One region of the Arthrobacter sp. Y3221157 genome, then DNA from elsewhere that is predicted to be linked to it. Evidence: riboswitches for the same ligand, from Rfam matches in the RefSeq annotation. Region 1 holds a riboswitch; each other region holds the start of a gene.
The links. Region 1 has a riboswitch for thiamine pyrophosphate ahead of thiO (glycine oxidase ThiO). Riboswitches for the same ligand answer to the same signal wherever they lie in the genome.

Region 1 (7,103 bases):
GCCCAGCCGTTTGGCCATGATGTCCACCGCGGGCTGGTTCTGGTCCACGCAGACGAACTTGCGGCCCAGCTTGGCCGCCACCGCGCCCAAGGTTCCAGAACCGGCGAAGAAGTCCAGGCACCAGTCGCCCGGACGGCTTGAAGCGGCGACGACGCGGCGGACCAGGCCCTCCGGCTTCTGCGTGGGGTAGCCGGTTTTTTCCTTGCCGGTGGGGGAGACGATGGTGTGCCACCAGACGTCCGTGGGCAGCTTGCCCAGTTCCCGTTTGGCGGGGGTGACCAGGCCGGGAGCCATGTACGGTTCCCTGTCCACCTCAGCACTGTCAAAGTGGTACTTGGCGGGGTTCTTGACGTAGACAAGGATGTTGTCGTGCTTGGTGGGCCAGCGGTTTTTGGCGCGGGCGCCGTAGTCATAAGCCCAGATGATCTCGTTCAGGAAGCATTCCCGGCCGAAGATGGCATCCAGCATCACCTTGGCGTAGTGGACCTCTCGGTAGTCGAGGTGCAGGTACAGCGTCCCGTCCTCCGCCAACAGCCGCCACGCCTCCACGAGCCGCGGCTCCAGGAAGGACCAGTAGTCGCTGAACGCGTCGTCGTAACGGTGCAAAGCACCCTTGATGGTGTCGTAGGAGCGGCCCTTGAAGCCCACGCGGTCGCCGCCGCCCTCGGCGTTGGCCACCATCCTGGTTTCCTGGCGCCGTTGTGGCCTGCCGGTGTTGAAGGGCGGATCCACATAAATCAGTGTGAAGGCGCCGTCCGGCAGCGTGGGGAGGTACTCCGCGTTGTCCGCGTGCACCACCAGGCTGCCGCCGTCCGGCGCCCAAACAGTGTCAGTCATAGGGGCAGTTAGCCCTCGGTGCCAGGCTGTGCGCCCTTGTCAGTGCCGGCAACCACTTCGCCGTTGCGGCGGCGGGTGCGGGTACGGGTGCGGCGGGCACGCGTGGGCTGCTCGCCGTCGTTCTGTCCAGCTTCGCCGGCGGGCGCGGATGCTGCCGCCGGGCCTGACGTACGACGACGGCGCTCACCGGAGCGGCCGGCGGGCTCGCCGCCACGGCCACCTTCACGGCCATCTTCGCGGCTGCCGGAATCCTGGCGTCCGCGCCCGGCACGGTCACGGCCGTCCCCGCGGCCGCCGCCGCGGCTGTTCTTCTTCCCGGTTTCGCCCAGGTCCTCCAGGACCTCGGCGTCCACACCGGCAAGGGTGCGCTTGTCGCGCGGCAGCCGGCCCTTGGTGCCTTCGGGAATGTCCAGGTCCGTGTAGAGGTGCGGCGAGGAGGAGTAGGTTTCGACAGGCTCGGGCACGCTCAGCCCCAGGGCCTTGTTGATCAGTCCCCAGCGCGGCATGTCGTCCCAGTCCACGAATGTGACGGCGGTGCCCTTGTTGCCGGCGCGGCCGGTGCGGCCCACCCGGTGCAGGTAGATCTTTTCGTCTTCGACGCACTGGTAGTTAATGACGTGGGTGACGTCTTCGACGTCGATGCCGCGGGCCGCGACGTCGGTGGCCACCAGGACGTCCACCTTGTTGTTGCGGAAGGCGCGCAGGGCCTGCTCGCGGGCCCCCTGGCCCAGGTCGCCGTGGATGGCGGCGGCGGCGAAGCCGCGGTCCACCAGTTCCTCTGCCACTTTTGCGGCCGTGCGCTTGGTCTTGGTGAAGATGATGGTGCGTCCGCGGCCCCGGGCCTGCAGAATGCGGGCCACCACTTCGGTCTTGTCCATGCTGTGAGCGCGGTAGATCAGCTGGCGGATATCGCGCTTGGTCAGCCCCTCGTCGTCCGGATCGGCGGCGCGGATGTGGGTGGGCTGCGTCATGTAGCGCCGGGCCATGGCGATGACCGGGCCGGGCATTGTGGCGGAGAACAGCAGCGTCTGCCGGACGGCCGGGGTGGCGGCGATGAGGGTCTCGACATCGGGCAGGAACCCGAGGTCCAGCATCTCGTCGGCCTCGTCCAGGACCACGATCTTGACGTTCTTCAAGCTCAGGTGCTTCTGCTTGTACAGGTCGATCAGGCGCCCGGGGGTGCCCACCACAACCTCCACGCCCTGCTTCAGCGCTTCCACCTGCGGCTCGTAGGCACGGCCGCCGTAGATGGTGGCGATCCGGGCGTTGCGCTTGCGGGATGCGGTCTGCAGGTCGTTGGCCACCTGGACTGCCAGTTCGCGGGTGGGGACAATCACCAGTGCCTGCGGTGCACCCGGGACCGCCAGCTTGGCATAGCCGGGGTCGTCCTGGCCGATGACGCGCTGCAGGGCGGGGATGCCGAAACCGAGGGTCTTGCCGGTGCCGGTCTTGGCCTGGCCAATGATGTCGTGCCCGGACAGTGCCACCGGCAGGGTCATGGCCTGGATGGGGAAGGGGTGGGTGATCCCGGCGTCGGCCAGTGATTCGACGATGTCCTCGCGGACGTTGTAGTCGGAGAAGGACTTCTCCGCGATTTCGTGCGGCTTCTCGTCCGAGATGATGGTCTCTTCCGGCTCAATCACCTCGGTGCCGGTCTCGTCCGTCAGAAGCTGGTGGGTATGCAATTCACTCACAGGGAGTTTCCTTATTCATTTGGGCATTGGCGCTGCCTGCTCGACGGGCCGGCCGCAAGGCCGGTCCGGAGCACGCTCGGGCGCACAAGCATTTCCAGTGGAAGCCGATCGCGGGCTATCTAATGCTGGCACTGGTGACCAGCGGGCAAATCTCAAGATCGCGTAGGGGCGGGCTTGTTGGTTTCAAATCAAGGAAATCAACGACCGGGCATCCATTTCTACTTCTCCAGTCTAGCCGTACAGGGCCGCAATACCGGCTTTTGCACCCTTCGGGGCGGGAAGCCGGGCCCGCAACGGGTGTCAGCCGACCAGTTCGAAGTGGACCTCGCGGGTGGCAATATCGGAGGAAAGCAGGCGGACGCGGACCTTGGTGCCGGACTCCAGGTCGCCGGCGCAGCGGGCTGTTACGGCAGGTTCGGCGATCTGGATGATGCCGGAACCGCCGTTGCCGTTACCGTTCTTCCCGTTTCCGTTCTTCCCATTCCCATTGCGGGGGCTGCCGCCGTTGCCGTTGTCCTTTTGGGGCTTCGAGCCGGAGATGACGATGGCATCGAACTCCTGGCCCACATGGTTGACCAGCAGCGCGGCCTCCACGGTATCCAGCGCCATCCGCTCCATCCGGGACGCCAGCTGGTCCGAGCCGGCCATGATCTCGGGAAGCGACGGCAGGGCCTGCCGCACCCAGCCAGGAACGTTGCCGCCGTTACTGAGAGCCTCGCAGATCACCAGCACAAAGCGGTCCACCAGCCGGCGCAGGGGAGCGGTGGTGTGCGCGTAGGCCGCACCGATGGCGGCCTGCACAGCAGCCTCCGGTACGCTGCCGTCAAAAGCGGTGTAGGAGGCTCCGCGGAACAGCATCCCCGCCGAGTGCATGATTGCCAGCTGCCGCGGTTCGGTGGGGTCCAGGCTGCGCAGGTACTCGCCGTAGCTGACCTCGCCGTCCCACGGTTTCCCCAGCACCTCCGTCTGGAGTTTGAAGTGGTTCAGGGAGCGATCGTCCGGCGCGGGCATGGTCCGCAGGATGCCCACCTTGCCGTCCAGCATGAGCTGCGCGGCAGCCATGCCCGTCATGAGCGAAATCTGGGCGTTCCAGTCCTCCACGGGCAGCTGCGGCGCGGCGGCGATGCGGTATCCGCCGTCGGGGAGCTGGACGATCTCCTGCTCCGGCATATTCAGGCTGGCGCCGTCACGGGCGCGTTCCAGCTCCACGCGCTTGAGGCCAACCTCTTTCAGCAGCTGCAGGACCGGGGATGCGGTACCGGTGTCCAGTTGGGCCTGCGCGCCCTTGTAGCTCAGCTTGGCGCGGCTGCGCATCCGTGCCCGTCTGACTGTGGCAGAGGTGACTTCGGCATTGCCGTCCAGGCGGAAGTCCCAGACGAAGGCCGGGCACTCCTGGCCAGGCAGCAGGCTCCCCGCCCCTTCACTGATGACCTCCGGATGCAGCGGAATCCGTCCGTCGGGGGCGTAGAAGGTCTGCCCGCGGCGCCGCGTTTCCTGGTCCAGCGGTCCGCCCGGCTTCACGAAGGCCGGAACGTCGGCGATGGCGTACAGCACGTGGTAGCCGCCGCCGTCGGCCTCTATGAACAGCGCCTGGTCCAAGTCCGTGGACGAGGCCGGATCGATGGTGATGAATTCGACCCCGGTCAGGTCGTGGGACGGAAGCTCCAGCGCGGCCACGGCCGCTTCGGCGTCCCGGACCGCGTGCTCCGGGTATGGCCCGGGCAGCTCCAGCTCGGTCCGCAGCGCGCCCAGGGCCTCTTCCAGCGCGTTGTTGTGCTCATGGACGTTGGGAGCCAGCCGATGGTGTGACACGAAAATCAGCCTAGCCCGAAGACCGCCGAATATGCAGGCCATTGGCGGGATAGAAGGCAGGGCCGTGTTGCCCTGCCGGCAGGTCAGGACGCGGGAGCGTCCAAAACGGCCAGGAGTGAGGCCGCCGCCGCGGCGGGATCCGCCGCTTCGGTGATGGCCCGCACCACCACAATCCTCCGGGCTCCCGCTTCCACCACCTCGCTGATATTGGAGTGGTCGATGCCGCCGATGGCGAACCACGGCACCTCGTTGCCGGCTTTGGCCGCGGCTGCCGCAGCGTATTTCACCAGCTCCGGTCCCACGGCCGCCCGGCCCGGTTTGGTGGGGGTGGCCCAGACCGGCCCCACGCAGAAATAGTCCAATCCGGCAGGCCCTGCGGCGGCAACAAGTGCGGCATCCACCTGTTCCGGGGTGTGGCTGGAGAGTCCAATGGCGGCGTTGCCGTTCAGCAGGGTGCGTGCCGCGGGCAGGGGGAGGTCCTTTTGCCCGATGTGGAACACCGGCGCGCCGGACAACACCGCGACGTCGGCGCGGTCATTCACTGCCCACAGCCGGCCATGGCGCTGCGCAGCCTCCCTGAGTACGGCCAGCAGTTCCAGCTCCTCGGCAGCCTCGATGGTCTTGTCGCGGAGTTGGATAATGTCCACTCCGCCGGCGAAGGCGGCATCCACGAAATCCGCGAAGTCGCCGCGGTCAGCGCGGGCGTCAGTACACAGATAGAGGCGGGCAGACTTGAGCCCTGCGGTTCCCTCGGCGGTGGTGAAGGCATCGGTTGCGGAGGCGCCGGCAGCGGCAGCGGAGTGGGACACATTCATGGCTGCAAGCCTAGTTCCTCTACACTTGCCTCGTACTGCGGGAGCCTGCGGCAGCTGTCATAAAGCGCCGGGCTGAGAGGGCGTCAGAGCCGACCGCTTGACCTGATCCGGGTAATTCCGGCGTAGGGAAGGAGACACATGGGCACCCCCAACACAGCACCCCCGCAACCCCCCAACGGCACCATCAGGGCCGACGTCGCAGTCATCGGCGGCGGAGTGGTGGGCCACGCGATCGCCTGGGAAGCACAGCGCTCAGGCCGCAGCGTCGCGCTGATCGATGACGCACCCGGCTCCGGCGCCAGCTGGGCGGCCGCCGGGATGCTCGCACCGGTGAGCGAGCTGCACTACCAGGAAGAGGACCTCCTGGACCTGATGCTGGCCTCTTCCGCCCGGTGGCCCGGCTTCATCGCGGACCTGGCCTGTGCGTCCGGGGAGAAAACCGGGTACCTGACGACGCCGACCCTCGCCGTGGGTGCCGACGCCGCCGACCGTAGGGCTTTGATGGACCTGCGCGCGGTCCAGCAGGCCAATGGCCTGGCTGTTGAGCCGTTGACCGTCCGCGAGGCGCGGCGGCGGGAACCTTTGCTCAGCCCCGCCATCGCGTGTGCCCTCGACACCCCTGCGGACCACCAGGTGGACCCCCGGCTGCTGGTGTCCTGCCTTCGCAACGCCCTCGCCGGGGAAGCCGCCGGCCGTGGCCCCGCAGTTGCGGGCGCAGTGGACGGCTACGCGGTGCCGGACAGGGCCTTGGGCCTGCTGTGGGCTGATGGCACTGTTGCGGGAGCCCGGCTCGCCGGCGGCGGCAAAGTGCTGGCCGGAGAAACCGTGGTTGCCAATGGACTGGATGCCGCTGCGCTGATGGACTTGCCCGCGGGCCTGCACCTGCCGCTGCGGCCGGTCTACGGGGACATCCTCCGCCTCGCCGTACCGCAGCGCCTCCGGCCGCTGGTGACGGCCACCGTCCGCGGCCTGGTCCGCGGCGTGCCGGTGTACATCGTTCCCCGGGAGGACGGAACGGTGGTGATCGGAGCCACCCAGCGTGAGGATGCCCTCGCCGGGGCCGGTGCCGTACCCCCGCAAGCCCTCCGGTCCGCTGCCGGAACGGTGTCCGCAGGCGGCGTCTATCAGCTACTCCGGGACGCGCAGGTCCTGGTCCCGGCCGTGGCCGAGCTGGAAATGCTTGAATGTACGGCGCGGGCCCGGCCGGCGACCCCGGACAACGCCCCGCTGCTGGGCAGGGTGCCCGCCGCTCCGGGCTCCAACCCGGGCGGGCACATCGCCGGCCTGATCATGGCCACCGGATTCTTCCGGCACGGCGTCCTCCTGTCACCCGCAGCCGGCGCCATCTGCCGGGACCTGATGGACGGCACCGCGGACCCCTGCTGGGAAACGTTCAACCCTGGCCGCTTCTCCGGCCGCGAAACCTCCGCTGCAAGCGTCAACACCAAGGAGACAGCATGAACATCACCCTGAACGGAAACCACCATACGGTGGCTGAGGGGGCCTCCATCACCACCCTCATCAGCGAGGTCACCGGCCGTACCGTTGGGGCTGACGGCCAGGCCAAGGACGGGAACAGGCTGGGTGTCGCCGTGGCGCACAACGCGCAGGTGGTTCCCCGGAGCCAATGGTCCGCCACCGCGCTCGCCGACGGTGACGACGTCGAGCTTGTCACGGCAGTGCAGGGAGGCTGACACGATGATCGAATCCGATACCCTGACCACCACGGCCGTGCCCAGCCTGGACGATGCCCTGGTTATTGACGGGGTGCCCCTGGCGTCCCGGCTCATCATGGGGACCGGGGGCGCCCCGAGCCTCGACGGGCTTGGCGCAGCACTCCTGGCCTCCGGCACGTCCCTGACCACCGTGGCAATGCGGCGCTACTCCACCGCGGAGACGGGCTCGCTGTTCCAGCTCCTGGTGGACCACGGCATCCGGGTACTGC
Region 2 (7,103 bases), on a different contig from region 1:
GGGCAACCCCTACGGCCGCGTCCTGCACTTCGGCATCCGCGAGCACGCCGCCGCCTCGATCGTGAATGGCATCAGCCTGCACGGCAAGACCCGCGCGTTCTCAGGGACGTTCCTGATCTTCAGTGACTACCAGAAGCCGGCCATCCGCCTTGGAGCCCTGATGGGCGTCGGGTCCATCTATGTGTGGTCACACGACTCCATTGGACTGGGCGAGGATGGCCCCACCCACCAGCCGGTGGAACAGCTCTCCACCCTGCGTGCGATCCCGGGCCTGGACGTTGTTCGACCGGCCGACGCCAACGAGGTTGGCATCGCGTGGAAGACCATGCTGGAAAACCACAGCAACCCGGCCGGCATCGTCCTGACCCGCCAGAACGTTCCGACTTTCGCCCGCGGCGAGGGGACCGCCGAGGGTGACACCTTCGCTTCCCCGGCCGGTGTGGCCAAGGGCGGCTACGTCCTGGCCGAGGCATCCAATGGCGGTGCCACCGTTCCGGCCCAGGTGCTCCTGATCGCCACCGGCTCCGAAGTGCAGCTGGCAGTCCAGGCCCGCGAAGCACTCCAGGCCGAAGGCATCGCCACCCGTGTCATCTCCATGCCGTGCGTTGAGTGGTTCAACAAGCAGGACGCTGCCTACCGTGAGTCGGTCCTCCCGTCCGCGGTCAGGGCGCGTGTCTCCGTCGAAGCAGGACTGGCCCTGGGCTGGAAGGAATTCGTCGGTGATGCCGGCCGTTCCATCAGCCTCGAGCACTACGGCGCCTCCGCTGACTACAAGCGTCTCTTCCAGGAGTTCGGCATCACGGCGGAAGCAGTCACAGCCGCCGCTAAGGACTCCCTCGCAGGCCTGCAGGCCTAACAACCGATTTCAGGAGAAAAGACAATGACTACTCCCACCCAACAGCTCTCCGACGCCGGAGTATCGATCTGGCTGGACGATCTTTCCCGAGGCCGGCTCTCCAGCGGCGGGCTGCAGAAGCTCATCGAAGAGAAGAACGTGGTTGGCGTGACGACCAACCCGTCCATCTTCCAGGCCGCGATCACTTCGGGCACCGACTACGACGCCGCTATCGCCGGGCTTGCCGCCCGGGGCAGCAGCGTGGAGGAGACGATCTTCGAGATCACCACCACCGATGTCGCGGACGCCTGTGACCTCTTCGCCCCTATCGCCGCCGCCACGAACGGCGTTGACGGCCGCGTGTCCATCGAGGTAGACCCCCGCCTCGCCTGGGACACCGCCGGCACCATCGCCGAGGCCAAACAACTGTTCAAGAAGGTCGACAAAGACAACGTCCTGATCAAGATCCCGGCCACCCTTGAGGGCCTTGAGGCCATCACTTCCGTTCTGGCCGAGGGTATCAGCGTCAATGTGACCCTGATCTTCTCGCTGGAGCGCTACCGCGCCGTCATCAACGCCTTCCAGGCCGGCCTGAAACAGGCCAAGGAGAACGGCCACGACCTCTCGAAGATCCATTCGGTGGCGTCCTTCTTCGTTTCGCGTGTGGATACCGAGATCGACAAGCGCCTCGACGCCATCGGCACCGACGAAGCCAGGGCGCTCAAGGGCAAGGCAGGCGTCGCCAACGCCCGCTTGGCTTACCAGGTCTACGAGGAGCTGTTTGCCACCGAACGCTGGGCAGTCCTGGCTCAAGCCGGCGCCCGCCGGCAGCGGCCGCTATGGGCCTCCACCGGTGTGAAGGACCCCGCTTACCCGGACACCCTCTACGTCACCGAACTCGCCGCCGCCGACGTGGTAAACACCATGCCCGAGAAAACGCTGGACGCCACTTTCGACCACGGCGTGATCACCGGCGACACGATCACCGGCACATACGAGGAAGCACAAGGTGTGCTCACCGCCATCGAGTGCCTCGGCGTCTCCTACAACGACGTCGTCACTCTCCTGGAATCCGAAGGTCTGGACAAGTTCGTGGCCAGCTGGAAGGAACTGCTGGCCGATGTTGAGGGCGCGCTCTCCAGCGCCCGGAAGGCATCCTGACCACCGCCCGGAAAGCATCCTGAACCATTGAGTGCGCCCTGCGCGGGACCCATAGGGGTCCCGCGCAGTGGCCGCAGATCAGAAAGGCGGACACCATGTCCAAGCCACCCCTAAATTGCTGTATCAATCCCAGCATCCTGTCGGCCGACTTCGTCAACCTCGAAGCAGAGCTTGCCCGCATCAGCAATGCCGATGCTGTCCACGTGGACGTCATGGACAACCACTTCGTCCCGAACCTGACCATCGGCCTGCCTGTCGTGGAAAGGATCCAGAAGGTCAGTCCTGTGCCGCTGGATGCCCATCTGATGATTTCCAATGCTGACACCTGGGCCCCCCAGTTCGCTGACGCCGGTATTGCCTCGGTCACCTTCCATGTTGAAGCATCGGTTGCACCGATCAAGCTTGCCCGTGAGCTTCGCGCCCGGGGCTCGAAGGCCGGCATGGCCCTGCGCCCTGCCACGCCGGTGGAGCCGTACCTGGACATGCTTTCCGAACTGGACATGCTGCTGATCATGACCGTTGAACCGGGCTTTGGAGGCCAGGCCTTTTTGGACGTGATGCTGCCCAAAATCCGCCGGGCCCGCGCCGCCGTCGACGGTTCAGGGGTGAACGTAGCCATCCAGGTGGACGGCGGCATCACGGAAGAAACCATCACCCGTGCCGCCGAGGCCGGCGCCAACGTCTTTGTCGCTGGCTCGGCCGTGTACGGCAAACATTCCCCTGCTGAGGCAATCGAGTCACTGCGCGCGAACGGCCAGCTTGCCTTCGCATAGCAGCAGGCCGCCCCATCACCGCTACCAATCTTGAAGGACCCATAATGCGCGTTCACATCGCAACCGACCACGCCGGCATGGAGCTCAGCTCCCATCTGATCACCTCGCTCGCAGCCAGCGGCTACGAGATGGTGGACCACGGACCGGCCGCCTACGACGCCGAGGACGACTACCCCGCATTCTGCATCAACGCCGCCACCGCCGTCGTGGCCGACCGGGCGGCAGGCGTGGACGCGCTCGGAATCGTACTGGGCGGCTCAGGCAACGGCGAGCAAATCGCCGCAAACAAGGTCAAGGGAGTCCGGGCAGCCCTCGCGTGGAACCTCGACACAGCCAGGCTCGCCCGCCAACACAACGATGCCAACGTGGTCGCCGTCGGAGGCAGGCAGCACAGCGTCGAAGAGGCCACGGAACTGGTCAAAGCATTCCTGGCAGAACCATTTACTAATGCCGAACGCCATGAGCGCCGCATCGGCAAAATCGCCACCTTCGAAACCACGGGCGAGATCGTCGAATAACCCCCACCAACAAAACCCCGGGCCAAGGTTGTCGTCAACCCTGCCGCAAGCCATCCCGGAAAGTTCTCCCGCTGCTTAGACCAGTCGGGGATCCCAACACCGACTCTCCCGTCCCGGGGGAGCAACCCAGAAAGGAAGATTCACATGAGCATAACTTTCGAGCCGACCGCCCTCTTCCAGGGGAAGCTGGACGAAGCACCGCTCGGTCCACCCCTGGCCGAAGTGCTGGGCGACGAGATTCCGACGCGGATCACTATCCCCTTTACCAGCGATGATTCCCGGATCCTCTCCGGAGTCTGGGAAGCTGACCCAGGCCTTTCACGATGGGAGTTTCTGGAGCGCGGCGAGTCGATCTACGTCCTTGAAGGCCGCATGGTGGTTACCGAGGATGGCGGAGAGCCGACTACCGTAGAGGCCGGAACCGCAGCTATCTTCCCCATCGGTTGGAAGGGCACCTGGGAAATCCAGGAGCGCATCAGAAAATTCTTCGTCATTTTCACGCCCTGACCCAGGGAAACTGTAAGGCCTGGACACGTGCCAGGCCTTACAGTTTGTAGCCATTCATACAACGACAGGGGAGCGCCGCCGTCGGGCCCGTATGACCGGGAACCGCAGGTGGGCGCTGAGAGTGCGGACAGCCGCAGACCCTCGAACCTGATCCGGTTAGTACCGGCGCAAGGGAGTCGAGTTCTCGAAGTCCGGCAACGGCAGTAGCCGTCTGCCGTGCTTTCCCCTCCTGTTTCCCAGGAGGATTTTTTTCATGAGCACTGCAGCAATCAAGAAGACCACCAGCAAGTCCTGGCGCGTCGTGGACATCGTGGTGGCGGCCCTGATCGCCATCGCCGGTGGCGTGATATTCTGGGCCTGGTCCCAGGGCGCGGCCGCGGTATCCGGGCCGATGAACGCCGTACACCGGCCCCTCACCGGCCTGATCGCCGGCGGCTGGATGATCCCTGCGGTGCTGGGCATGCTGATCATCCGCAAGCCCGGCGCGGCGCTTTACAAGAAGTTCAACCTGCCGGTGTCGCTGCTGGCAGGCGCCGCCGCAGCATTCTTCTGCGGCCTGAACGATTCCTTCGCGCCGTGGGGCTGGAACATCGCCTACTCCGGCGGTGACAAGCTGGCCTACATCATCTTTACCGCCATCTCCGGAGCGGTCATCGCCGGTGCCCTGTCCTGGATCGCCACCCGCGGACTGGCAAAGACCGGCGTCCTGAGCTCCTTCGCCTCGCGCAAGGCAGCCACGGAGCCCGTCCTCTCCTGGGGCCCGAAAGGTTAGCTGATGACCATCACCACCGAAATGTGCCTGGACAGCGATCCGTTGATCATCGACGGAGTCGAAATAACTTCGCGGCTCATTATGGGCACTGGCGGAGCCCCCAGCTTGGACGGACTCGGAAGCGCCCTCATTGCTTCTGGGACCGAGCTGACCACCGTCGCCATGCGGCGCTATTCGCCGTCGGAAGCCGGTTCCTTATTCCAACTCCTGCTCGACCACAAGATCCGGGTGCTGCCCAACACCGCAGGATGCTTCACGGCAAAAGATGCGGTGCTCACCGCCGAAATGGCGCGCGAAGCATTGGAAACCGACTGGGTCAAGCTCGAGGTGATAGCTGACGAGCACACCCTGTTGCCCGATGCCGTGGAACTGGTCGATGCCACGGAGCAATTGGTCAACCGCGGCTTCAAGGTATTCGCGTACACCAACGATGATCCGGTCCTGGCCCTACGGCTCGAGCATCTGGGAGCCTCCACCGTTATGCCCCTTGGCTCACCCATCGGCACAGGCCTGGGCATCCTGAACCCGCACAACATCGAGCTGATTGTGTCCCGCGCTTCCGTGCCCGTCGTGCTCGACGCCGGCATCGGAACCGCCTCGGACGCGGCCTTTGCAATGGAACTTGGGTGTGACGCTGTCCTGCTGGCTACAGCTGTCACCCGGGCACAGAATCCGGCGCGCATGGCCAACGCATTTAAACACGCAGTCCTCTCTGGAAGGCTGGCGAGCCGCGGCGGCCGCATACCCCGCCGCGAGCATGCACTGGCGTCATCACCCTTGGAAGGACGAGCCGAGTTCCTGTAACGGATGCAGGCACCACCGGCTGCAAGCCGTCCAAAACGGTAGGTAAAAACCATCCTGATACAGCGTTTCCCGCGACCACACATGACGGGATCATGGATGCCGGGAAGGAGCAGATATGACGACACAAACGTCCGTCCGGCTGCTCCGCGCCGGTCTGGTGGGATCCCTGATTTTCATTCTCGGTGCGGGCGGACACCTCGCTGGTGGCGGTCAGGCGCCCCGGCCGGAGGTCATGGCTGCGCTCTTCGTTGTGACCTTGGTTCCGATAGTGATGCTTTCCTCACACCGGTTCTCGGTACCTGGGCTTCTTTCCGCTGACGCAGCGAACGGATGGCTGATGTTCGCTGCCCACGCCGTTGCCACTCTGGTCACAGCGCTGCTCCTGGCTCGTGGCGAGGATGCGTTGCGCCTTGTGGCCACCTGGCTTGAGCCGCTCGTGCGACTCCCTGACTTCATCGCCTTGCCGCCGACGGTGCGCACCCCGTGGCGCACCGACGTCGTAACCTCACCGTTTCTTAGTTCCGCGAAAGGCATTCTGCAATGAAGACATCACCTCGCCCTACCCTCAGCACCATCGCCGCCACAACATTGGCTGCCGGGCTGGTGGCCCTAAGTACAGGCACAGCTTCCGCCCACGTCCGCGTCGACCCTGACGGCACCGCCGAGGGCAGCTACACCCAGCTGACCTTCCGGGTGCCAAACGAATCCGAAACGGCCAGAACCAGCAAACTCGAAATCTCCCTGCCCACGGAGACGCCATTCACCTCCGTCTCCGTAAAGCCCGTGGTGGGGTGGAAGGCAGAGGTGGTGAACAGCGAACTGCCGCAGCCCGTCACCGTCAACGGCGCAACTGTCACCAAGGCGGCGACCTCCGTCATCTGGACCGCGGATGAAGCTCACCAGATCGGTCCGCACGAGTACCAAACGTTTTCCATCTCGGTCGGCGTGCTGCCCAAAGCCGGTACTGAACTGATACTGCCTGCGTCCCAGACCTACACCGACGGGAACACCGTGAAATGGGAACAGGAAACCAGCGAGGGCCAAGCCGAGCCAGAATACCCGGCCCCCGCCTTCACCACCACGGCAAAGACGGATGGCCACTCACAGGACAGCACTCCCAACCCCAACGTTCCGGCCGCGGCTGCGTCCAGCACCTCCGCTGCCACTGATGCGGGATCGGCAGCAGGATGGCTCGGCCTTGCAGCAGGGCTGGTCGGGCTGGTCGCCGGTGTAACTGCGCTCGCACGTACGCCCACCATTCGTCGAGGAGACTTAGATGAGCGATAAATTGCGTTGGGGCGTGCTCGGCACCGCCCGTATCGTCCGTAAGACAATCCCGGCGCTGCAGGAGGCGAAGAACGGGGAAGTCGTTGGCATCGCCTCCCGCACCGAGGGAAAGGCCAGGGAATACGCGGACAGGCATGGCATCCCGCAGGCGTTTAGCTCCTATGGCGCGCTTCTTGCTTCCCCGGACATCGACGCTGTGTATATTCCGTTGCCGAACGCACTCCACCTCGAGTGGATATTGAAGTCCTTGGACGCAGGCAAGCACGTACTCTGCGAAAAACCACTGGTGACCAGCGCCGCCGAATGCGATGAGGTGAGACATAAGGCCGAGGCGACCGGGCTTAAAGTCCTGGAAGGCTTCATGTACCGCTTTCACCCGCGTTTCGAAAAGCTGCAGGAACTGCTCGCGGGCAATGCCGTAGGCAAACTGACCTTTATTCACGTCG
Region 3 (7,103 bases), on a different contig from region 1:
GTGGGCGAGCGGGCCAAGGTACCCGTCTTCGCTCCGCACCCGGGCGCCACCTCCACCGAACTCGACCGGCCTGCGGGCGATCCCGTGGAAGTGGCGCGCGCCGGCGTCGAGGAAGCCCGCCAGAAGCTGCACGACGTCGTCATCGTCGACACCGCCGGCCGGCTGGGCGTCGACGCCGACATGATGGAGCAGGCGCGCCAGATCCGCCGCGCCATCGTGCCGAACGAAGTGCTGTTCGTCATCGACTCCATGATCGGCCAGGACGCGGTGAACACGGCGCTCGCCTTCGACGAGGGCGTGAACTTCACCGGCATCGTCCTGTCCAAGCTCGACGGCGACGCCCGCGGCGGTGCGGCGCTTTCCGTCGCGTCGGTCACCGGCAAGCCGGTCATGTTCGCCTCCACGGGTGAAGGACTGGACGACTTCGAGCTGTTCCATCCGGACCGGATGGCCTCGCGCATCCTGGACATGGGCGATGTCCTCACGCTCATCGAGCAGGCCGAGAAGTCCTGGGACAAGGAAGAAGCTGCCCGGATGGCGAAGAAATTCGCCGACCAGGAAGACTTCACCCTGGAGGACTTCCTCGCCCAGATGCAGCAGATCCGCAACATGGGATCGATGAAGAAAATGCTCATGATGATGCCGGGTGCCCAGAACATCCGCCAGCAGCTGGAGCAGTTCGACGAGCGCGAGATCGACCGCGTGGAAGCGATCGTCCGCTCCATGACGCCGCACGAGCGCCTGGCCCCCAAGATCATCAACGGCTCGCGCCGCGCCCGTATCGCCCGCGGTTCCGGTGTCCACGTTTCCGAGGTCAACGGCCTGCTGGAGCGCTTTGCCCAGGCCCAGAAGATGATGAAGAAGATGGCCCAGGGTGGCATGCCGGGCATGCCGGGCATGCCCGGCCTTCCCGGCGCCGGAGGGGGAGCGCGGAAGAACGCCAAGAGCGCGCCGAAGAAGAAGGCAAAGTCCGGCAATCCGGCCAAGGCGGCCCAGGAGCGGAAGGAAGCCGAGGCACGCCGGGCCAACGCCGCCAAGGCGCTCCCGACCGGCGCTGCCTTCGGCCAGCAGTCCGGCGACTTCGACCCGTCCCAGTTGAACCTGCCCAAGGGCTTCGACAAGTTCCTCGGCAAGTAGGGGCTTCCGCCGGGCTGACCAGCAGGGGATACTCCCGCAGCGCCCTGCCGGGCGCCGAATGCTGGTTGCTGGGGCGGTTCCCGGGGAAGTCTGTGCCGTGGAATAGGGTTGGGACATGTTCAAGCAGAGGGTAGTGTTCGTGCACGGCGCCGGAAGTTACGGTGCCGCAGCATGGCCGCGCCAGCATGGCATGGCACTGTCCTACGACGCTCTGTTCCTGCGCCGCCACGGCTTCGATCCGGTCGCCGAACCGGTGGAGTCCTCGTTCGCCGCGGATACCGCCATCGTGTTGCGGTCGCTCGCTGACGATGGGCGCGGCGCCGCCGGCGGCCACGTCGTGGCCCACGCCCAGGGTGCCATCGCGGCCATGATGGCTGCCGTGGAACGGCCCGATCTCGTCTATTCGCTGACCCTAGTGGAACCGGCATGCCTGTCGCTGACGGCGGAACTGCCGGCCACGGCGGCCCACATCGGCCTCATGCAGCCCTTGTTCGAGGTCCGGCACCAGCTCAGCGACGAAGACTTCCAGCGCGAGTTCGTGCGGCGGGTCTATGCCACCGACCTGCAGGAACCGGCCACCGCGGAGGAGAAGCGGTCCGCCCGGCGCCTGCGGCTGCAGGCGCCCTCCTGGGAGGCGCCGCTGCACATCGTTCCCGGGGTCCCCACCCTGGTCCTGACCGGCGGATGGGAACCCCTGTACGAGGAAATTGCCGGCTACCTCCGCGAAACCGGAGCCGTGCACCGCACCGCTGCCGGCGGGCACCGGCCGCATGATTCCCCCGACGGGGACCGGGCCGTCCGGTCCTTTATCAGCGACATCAGCAGGGCCCGGTCCGCCCGGGCGTCCTGACGGACCGCCCGGGCTTCCCCTTCGTCCGGCCGGCCCCCAATTGCCAGCCGGACGAAGGGGAAGGCTTCTACGTGGAGACAGTCTCGGGCAGCCGCGGTTCCGGCAGGTAGACCTTGCCGCCCGAGGCCAGGAATTCCTGGCTCTTCTCCCGCATCCCCGTGGCCCGGTCGGCAAGGGCCGCCTGTGCTTCCGCGGTTCCGTATTCGTCCCGGATATCCTGGCTGATCCGCATGGAGCAGAACTTGGGTCCGCACATGGAGCAGAAATGGGCCGTCTTGGCCGGCTCCGCTGGGAGCGTCTCGTCATGGAAGGCCTCGGCGGTCACCGGATCCAGTGACAGGGCGAACTGGTCGCGCCAGCGGAATTCAAAGCGTGCCTTGGACAGCGCGTCATCGCGTTCGTGCGCGCCGGGGTGGCCCTTGGCCAGGTCCGCAGCGTGCGCTGCGATTTTGTAGGTGATGACCCCCGTCTTGACGTCGTCCTTGTTGGGCAGGCCCAGGTGTTCCTTCGGTGTCACGTAGCAGAGCATCGCCGTGCCGTAGCGGGCGATTTCCGTGGCGCCGATGGCTGACGTGATGTGGTCGTAGCCCGGCGCCACGTCCGTAACCAGGGGACCCAGGGTGTAGAAGGGCGCCCCCTTACACAGCTCCTGCTGGCGCTCCACGTTTTCACGGACCAGGTGGAAGGGGATGTGCCCGGGACCTTCCACCATCACCTGGACGTCGTATTCCCAGGCCCGCAGGGTGAGTTCCGCGAGCGTGTCCAGCTCCGCGAACTGGGCGTCGTCGTTCGCGTCCGCCGTGGCACCCGGCCGCAGCCCGTCCCCAAGCGAAAACGCGACGTCGTATTTGGCGAAGATTTCACACAGTTCGTCGAAGTGCGTGTAGAGGAAATTCTCCTGGTGGTGCGCCAGGCACCAGCCGGCCATGATGGAGCCGCCACGCGACACGATGCCCGTGACCCGGTTTGCTGTCAGCGGCACGTAGCGCAGGAGGACACCGGCGTGCACCGTCATGTAGTCCACGCCCTGCTCGCACTGCTCAATGACGGTGTCGCGGAAGATCTCCCAGGTCAGCTTGTTGGCTTCGCCATTGACCTTCTCCAGCGCCTGATAGATGGGCACGGTACCGATCGGCACGGGGGAGTTCCGGATGATCCATTCCCGCGTGGTGTGGATGTCATCGCCGGTGGAGAGGTCCATCACTGTGTCCGCGCCCCACTGCGTGGCCCACTGCAGCTTGTCCACCTCCTCTGCGATGGAACTGGTGACAGCGGAGTTGCCGATGTTGGCGTTGATCTTCACCAGGAATGCCTTGCCGACGATCATCGGCTCCGACTCGGGGTGGTTGATGTTGCTGGGGATGATGGCCCGGCCCGCCGCCAGTTCGCTGCGGACCAGCTCCACGTCGCAGTTTTCGCGCAGGGCCACGAAGCGCATCTCAGGTGTGATGATGCCCTGCCTGGCATAGTGCATCTGGGTCACGGTCCGGCCTACGACGGCGCGGCGGGGCGCCGGCTGCGCGCCCTTCCACTCGGCTGATGCGGCGCCGCGGCGGACAGCCGAGCGGCCGTCGTCGAGCAGGTTCCTGTCCCTGCCGCTGTACGCCTCGGTGTCTCCCCTCTCTGCGATCCATGCTGCCCGGAAGGGCGGCAGCCCCATTACCGGATCACTGCCCGGTCCGGCGGTCCGGTAGGTGCGGAAGGGCGGGTTCGCCTCTCCATTGGGGGACGGTTCCAGGGAGATTTCCGTCACCGGGACCCGGATGCCGGATTCGCCATCTTCGATGAAGGCCAGCGCATGCGATGCCAGTGACCGGGTGGCAGGTGCCCCTGGCTTTCCGTCCGGCTGTGCGCTCCCGGACTGGTTTTGGGCAGGGCTCTGCTGTTCATTTGGTGTACTCAAGGAATACTCACTTCCTTCGCCGGCATTACCCGGACAGGTTCGACGGTCGCAGGCTGCCTCAGCCCGATCTCAGCCCCTGCAGGGGCACCCGTGTGGTCAGGAACGAAGCTACCACAGCCGCTCCGCCGATCCTTGCCACGACTGCCGGTGCTAGCCTGACTGGCGACGAAAAGGGAGTCCGATGCCGGAAATCATAGAATTCAGCGGCCCTGTGCTGACCGGGCCGGCCAGCGAACACCGTGGCCTGTGGTCCGTGGACGGGGTGCTGACGTTTATCCGCCCGCAGCAGGCTCCGGACCGGGTGCTGGACGGGTGGGTGCTGCCCGGCCTGGTGGATGCCCACTGCCATATCGGGCTGGGGGCGGAGGGTCCGGTGGATTCCGCCACCGCGGCGCGCCAGGCCCGGGTGGACCTGGCTGCCGGAACGCTGCTGGTTCGTGATGCCGGCTCACCGGCCGACACCCGGTGGATGCAGGGCGGCCGGGACTTCCCGGTGCTGATCCGGGCCGGACGCCATGTGGCCCGCACACGCCGGTACCTCCGTGGCTTCGCGGACGAGGTGGAACCGGAGGACCTGGTGGAGGCCGTGCGCAAACAGGCCCGCGACGGCGACGGCTGGGTCAAGCTCGTCGGGGACTGGATCGACCGCGGAGCCGGCGACCTGGCACCCTCGTTTCCGGCCGCCGTCGTCCGTGACGCCGTCCGGGCCGCCCATGACGAGGGCGCCCGCGTGACTGCGCACTGCTTCGCCGAAGACACTCTTGACCAGATGCTGGATGCGGGCATTGACTGCATCGAGCACGCCACCGGCCTCCTGCCGCGGCACCTTCCCCGTTTTGCGGAACAGGGCGTGCCCATCGTCCCTACCCTGGTCAACATCGCCACGTTCCCCGACATCGCTGCGCAGGCAAGGCACAAATTCCCGCGCTACGCCGCGCACATGATGGCCCTGTGGGAGCGGCGCCTGGAGCGGGTGGGCGAGGCGTACGACGCCGGCGTGAGGATTTACGCAGGTACCGACGCCGGCAGCGTCATCAGGCACGGCAGGATCGCCGACGAGATCCTTGCACTGCACCAGGCAGGCCTGCCCGTGGCGGCTGCGCTCGACGCTGCCTGCTGGGCGGCGCGGGAGTGGCTCGGAGCCGACGGCGTGGCTGAGGGGGCGCGTGCCGACGTCGTTCTCTGCCGGGAGGATCCGCGCACCCGGCCGGAAGCTGTCCGGGATCTTTCCCACGTGGTGCTGGGAGGCCGCATCCTCACCAGCGGACCATAGGAAAGTACTTGGAATAAATTGAAGCTTCAAGTAATTTTAACTGTGACGGGCCGTTCCCCCCGTTCGGCCCCCAGCACAGGGAGCACTCAATGACCGCAGAAGCCACCAGCCAGGATCTTCTTCCCGCTGACCTCACCATGGGCACCGTGATGCTCAAGGTCGGTGACATGAAGGTCATGACCGACTACTACCAGCGCGCCCTCGGCCTCGACGTCGTCGCCGAGCAGGACGGCGGCCTCTACCTCGGCCGCCGCCAGAAGCCGCTTGTCCACCTGGCACCCGCTCCCGGACTGAACCTTCCGGGCAGGGGGGAGGCCGGCCTCTTCCATACCGCGCTGTTGTTCGGGGACCAGGCCTCCCTTGCTGCAACCATCGCCACCGCCGCCCGCTTCGACCCGCATTCGTTCACCGGCAGCGCCGACCACCTCGTCAGCGAAGCCTTCTATTTCAATGACCCGGAAGGCAACGGCATTGAGCTGTACTGGGACCGGCCGCGCAGCAACTGGTCCTGGAACGGGACGGACGTGGTGATGGACAGCCTGGCACTGCCGCCGCAGCGCTACCTCGAGCAGCACCTCACGGAGGAAGCCCTGGAAGCGCAGCACTCCACCGCGGCCGGCGTGGGCCACGTCCACCTCCAGGTGGGCGACGTGCAGTCCGCCCGCGACTTCTACGTTGGCATCCTCGGCTTCGAGAAGACCGCTGGGTGGCACGGGCAGGCCCTCTTTGTTTCTGCAGGCCGGTACCACCACCACATGGCCATGAACGTTTGGAACAGCCGCGGCGCCGGGCCCCGGAAGGACACGCTGGGCCTGGGTGAAGTGCTCATTGAAGTACCCACCGGTGACGACGTCGGCGCGCTGGCTGACCGCCTGAAAGTCGCCGGGGTTCCGTCCCGCCACACCGGGGCCGAGCTGCGGTTCGAGGACCCGTGGCGCAACAACATCCGGGTGGCAGTACGCTGACGCCGGCGCCCCCGTACTAGGCTGAAACCGAAAGGCCGGTGCGGGTGACCGCCCCGTCCGCCGCATTCGACGGAAGGTTACCCCAATGGGCTTCACCGAGATCTTTGTCGCCACCCATGATGCAGCGCTCAAGCGCGCCGGTCTCCTGGACGAAGGCGGGGGAGCGCCCGCCGGCCAGGGGGTCCGCATCCCGGACATCACGGACTACGAGGTGGAACAGCTCGGGGATTTGGCCGGTACGGCCGTGCACGCCGGGGGAGCCGACTACGAGTTGACCATGGTCGACGTCACCAGCGATTCCCTTCTTGCCGTGCCCCCGGCCATGGTCCGGGCGCTGGCCGACCTGCTGACCTACGAAACCGAAGGCGAAGGCAACGTCCTGGACGACGTCGCCGAGCAGTGGGCGGCACAGGAGGACATGCCGTTCGGCGCTGACCAGGCCCGTGCGTATGTCCAGCAGCTGGCCGAACTTGCCGGCGGCGTCGATGATTCAGAACGGACGGGACTGTACGTCTGGTCCGCGTAACCGTTGGCGCAGCCTGTCCTGGGGCGTCCTTCCTGCAACCCCCTTCCGCGGCCCGCGCCGCGCCAAGTCGAAATCGCGGCGCTCATCTGGCACAATAAACAGGTACTCGATCTGCGTGGCCCCTCTCTCCGCGTCCGGATCCTGTCCTTCGAACCCGCAAGTACGGCCCGCCCCACGGGTGCAGAAAACCGGGCTCACCCCCTTTTTCTGAAACAGGAGTGACCACAAAAGTGGCCGTAAAGATTCGCCTTAAGCGCCTCGGCAAGATGCGCGCCCCGTACTACCGCATCGTCGTCGCGGACTCACGCACCAAGCGTGACGGCCGCGCCATCGAGGAAATCGGCAAGTACCACCCCACCGAAGAGCCCTCGTACATCGAGGTCAACTCCGAGCGTGCGCAGTACTGGCTGTCCGTCGGCGCCCAGCCGTCCGAGCAGGTTGCCGCGATC

Region 2: another riboswitch for thiamine pyrophosphate. It lies ahead of AC5RTT_RS05680 (ECF transporter S component); the one in region 1 lies ahead of thiO (glycine oxidase ThiO).
Region 3: another riboswitch for thiamine pyrophosphate. It lies ahead of thiC (phosphomethylpyrimidine synthase ThiC); the one in region 1 lies ahead of thiO (glycine oxidase ThiO).

What each region holds. Positions count from the first base shown of each region.
Region 1 is NZ_JBNHFD010000019.1:42,027-49,129, forward strand. It holds gene AC5RTT_RS07855 (DNA-methyltransferase) at 1-837, opposite strand, end outside; gene AC5RTT_RS07860 (DEAD/DEAH box helicase) at 846-2,531, opposite strand; gene AC5RTT_RS07865 (RNB domain-containing ribonuclease) at 2,832-4,343, opposite strand; gene thiE (thiamine phosphate synthase) at 4,427-5,158, opposite strand; TPP riboswitch at 5,186-5,304, shown strand; gene thiO (glycine oxidase ThiO) at 5,297-6,619, shown strand; gene thiS (sulfur carrier protein ThiS) at 6,616-6,852, shown strand; gene AC5RTT_RS07885 (thiazole synthase) at 6,857-7,103, shown strand, end outside.
Region 2 is NZ_JBNHFD010000012.1:5,255-12,357, forward strand. It holds gene tkt (transketolase) at 1-856, shown strand, start outside; gene tal (transaldolase) at 881-1,996, shown strand; gene rpe (ribulose-phosphate 3-epimerase) at 2,092-2,769, shown strand; gene AC5RTT_RS05670 (ribose-5-phosphate isomerase) at 2,814-3,287, shown strand; gene AC5RTT_RS05675 (cupin domain-containing protein) at 3,432-3,794, shown strand; TPP riboswitch at 3,851-3,986, shown strand; gene AC5RTT_RS05680 (ECF transporter S component) at 4,048-4,566, shown strand; gene AC5RTT_RS05685 (thiazole synthase) at 4,570-5,370, shown strand; gene AC5RTT_RS05690 (hypothetical protein) at 5,486-5,914, shown strand; gene AC5RTT_RS05695 (YcnI family copper-binding membrane protein) at 5,911-6,657, shown strand; gene AC5RTT_RS05700 (Gfo/Idh/MocA family protein) at 6,647-7,103, shown strand, end outside.
Region 3 is NZ_JBNHFD010000018.1:16,401-23,503, reverse strand. It holds gene ffh (signal recognition particle protein) at 1-1,137, shown strand, start outside; gene AC5RTT_RS07505 (alpha/beta hydrolase) at 1,253-1,987, shown strand; gene thiC (phosphomethylpyrimidine synthase ThiC) at 2,055-3,890, opposite strand; TPP riboswitch at 3,885-3,992, opposite strand; gene AC5RTT_RS07495 (amidohydrolase family protein) at 4,072-5,163, shown strand; gene AC5RTT_RS07490 (VOC family protein) at 5,253-6,128, shown strand; gene AC5RTT_RS07485 (hypothetical protein) at 6,214-6,654, shown strand; gene rpsP (30S ribosomal protein S16) at 6,885-7,103, shown strand, end outside.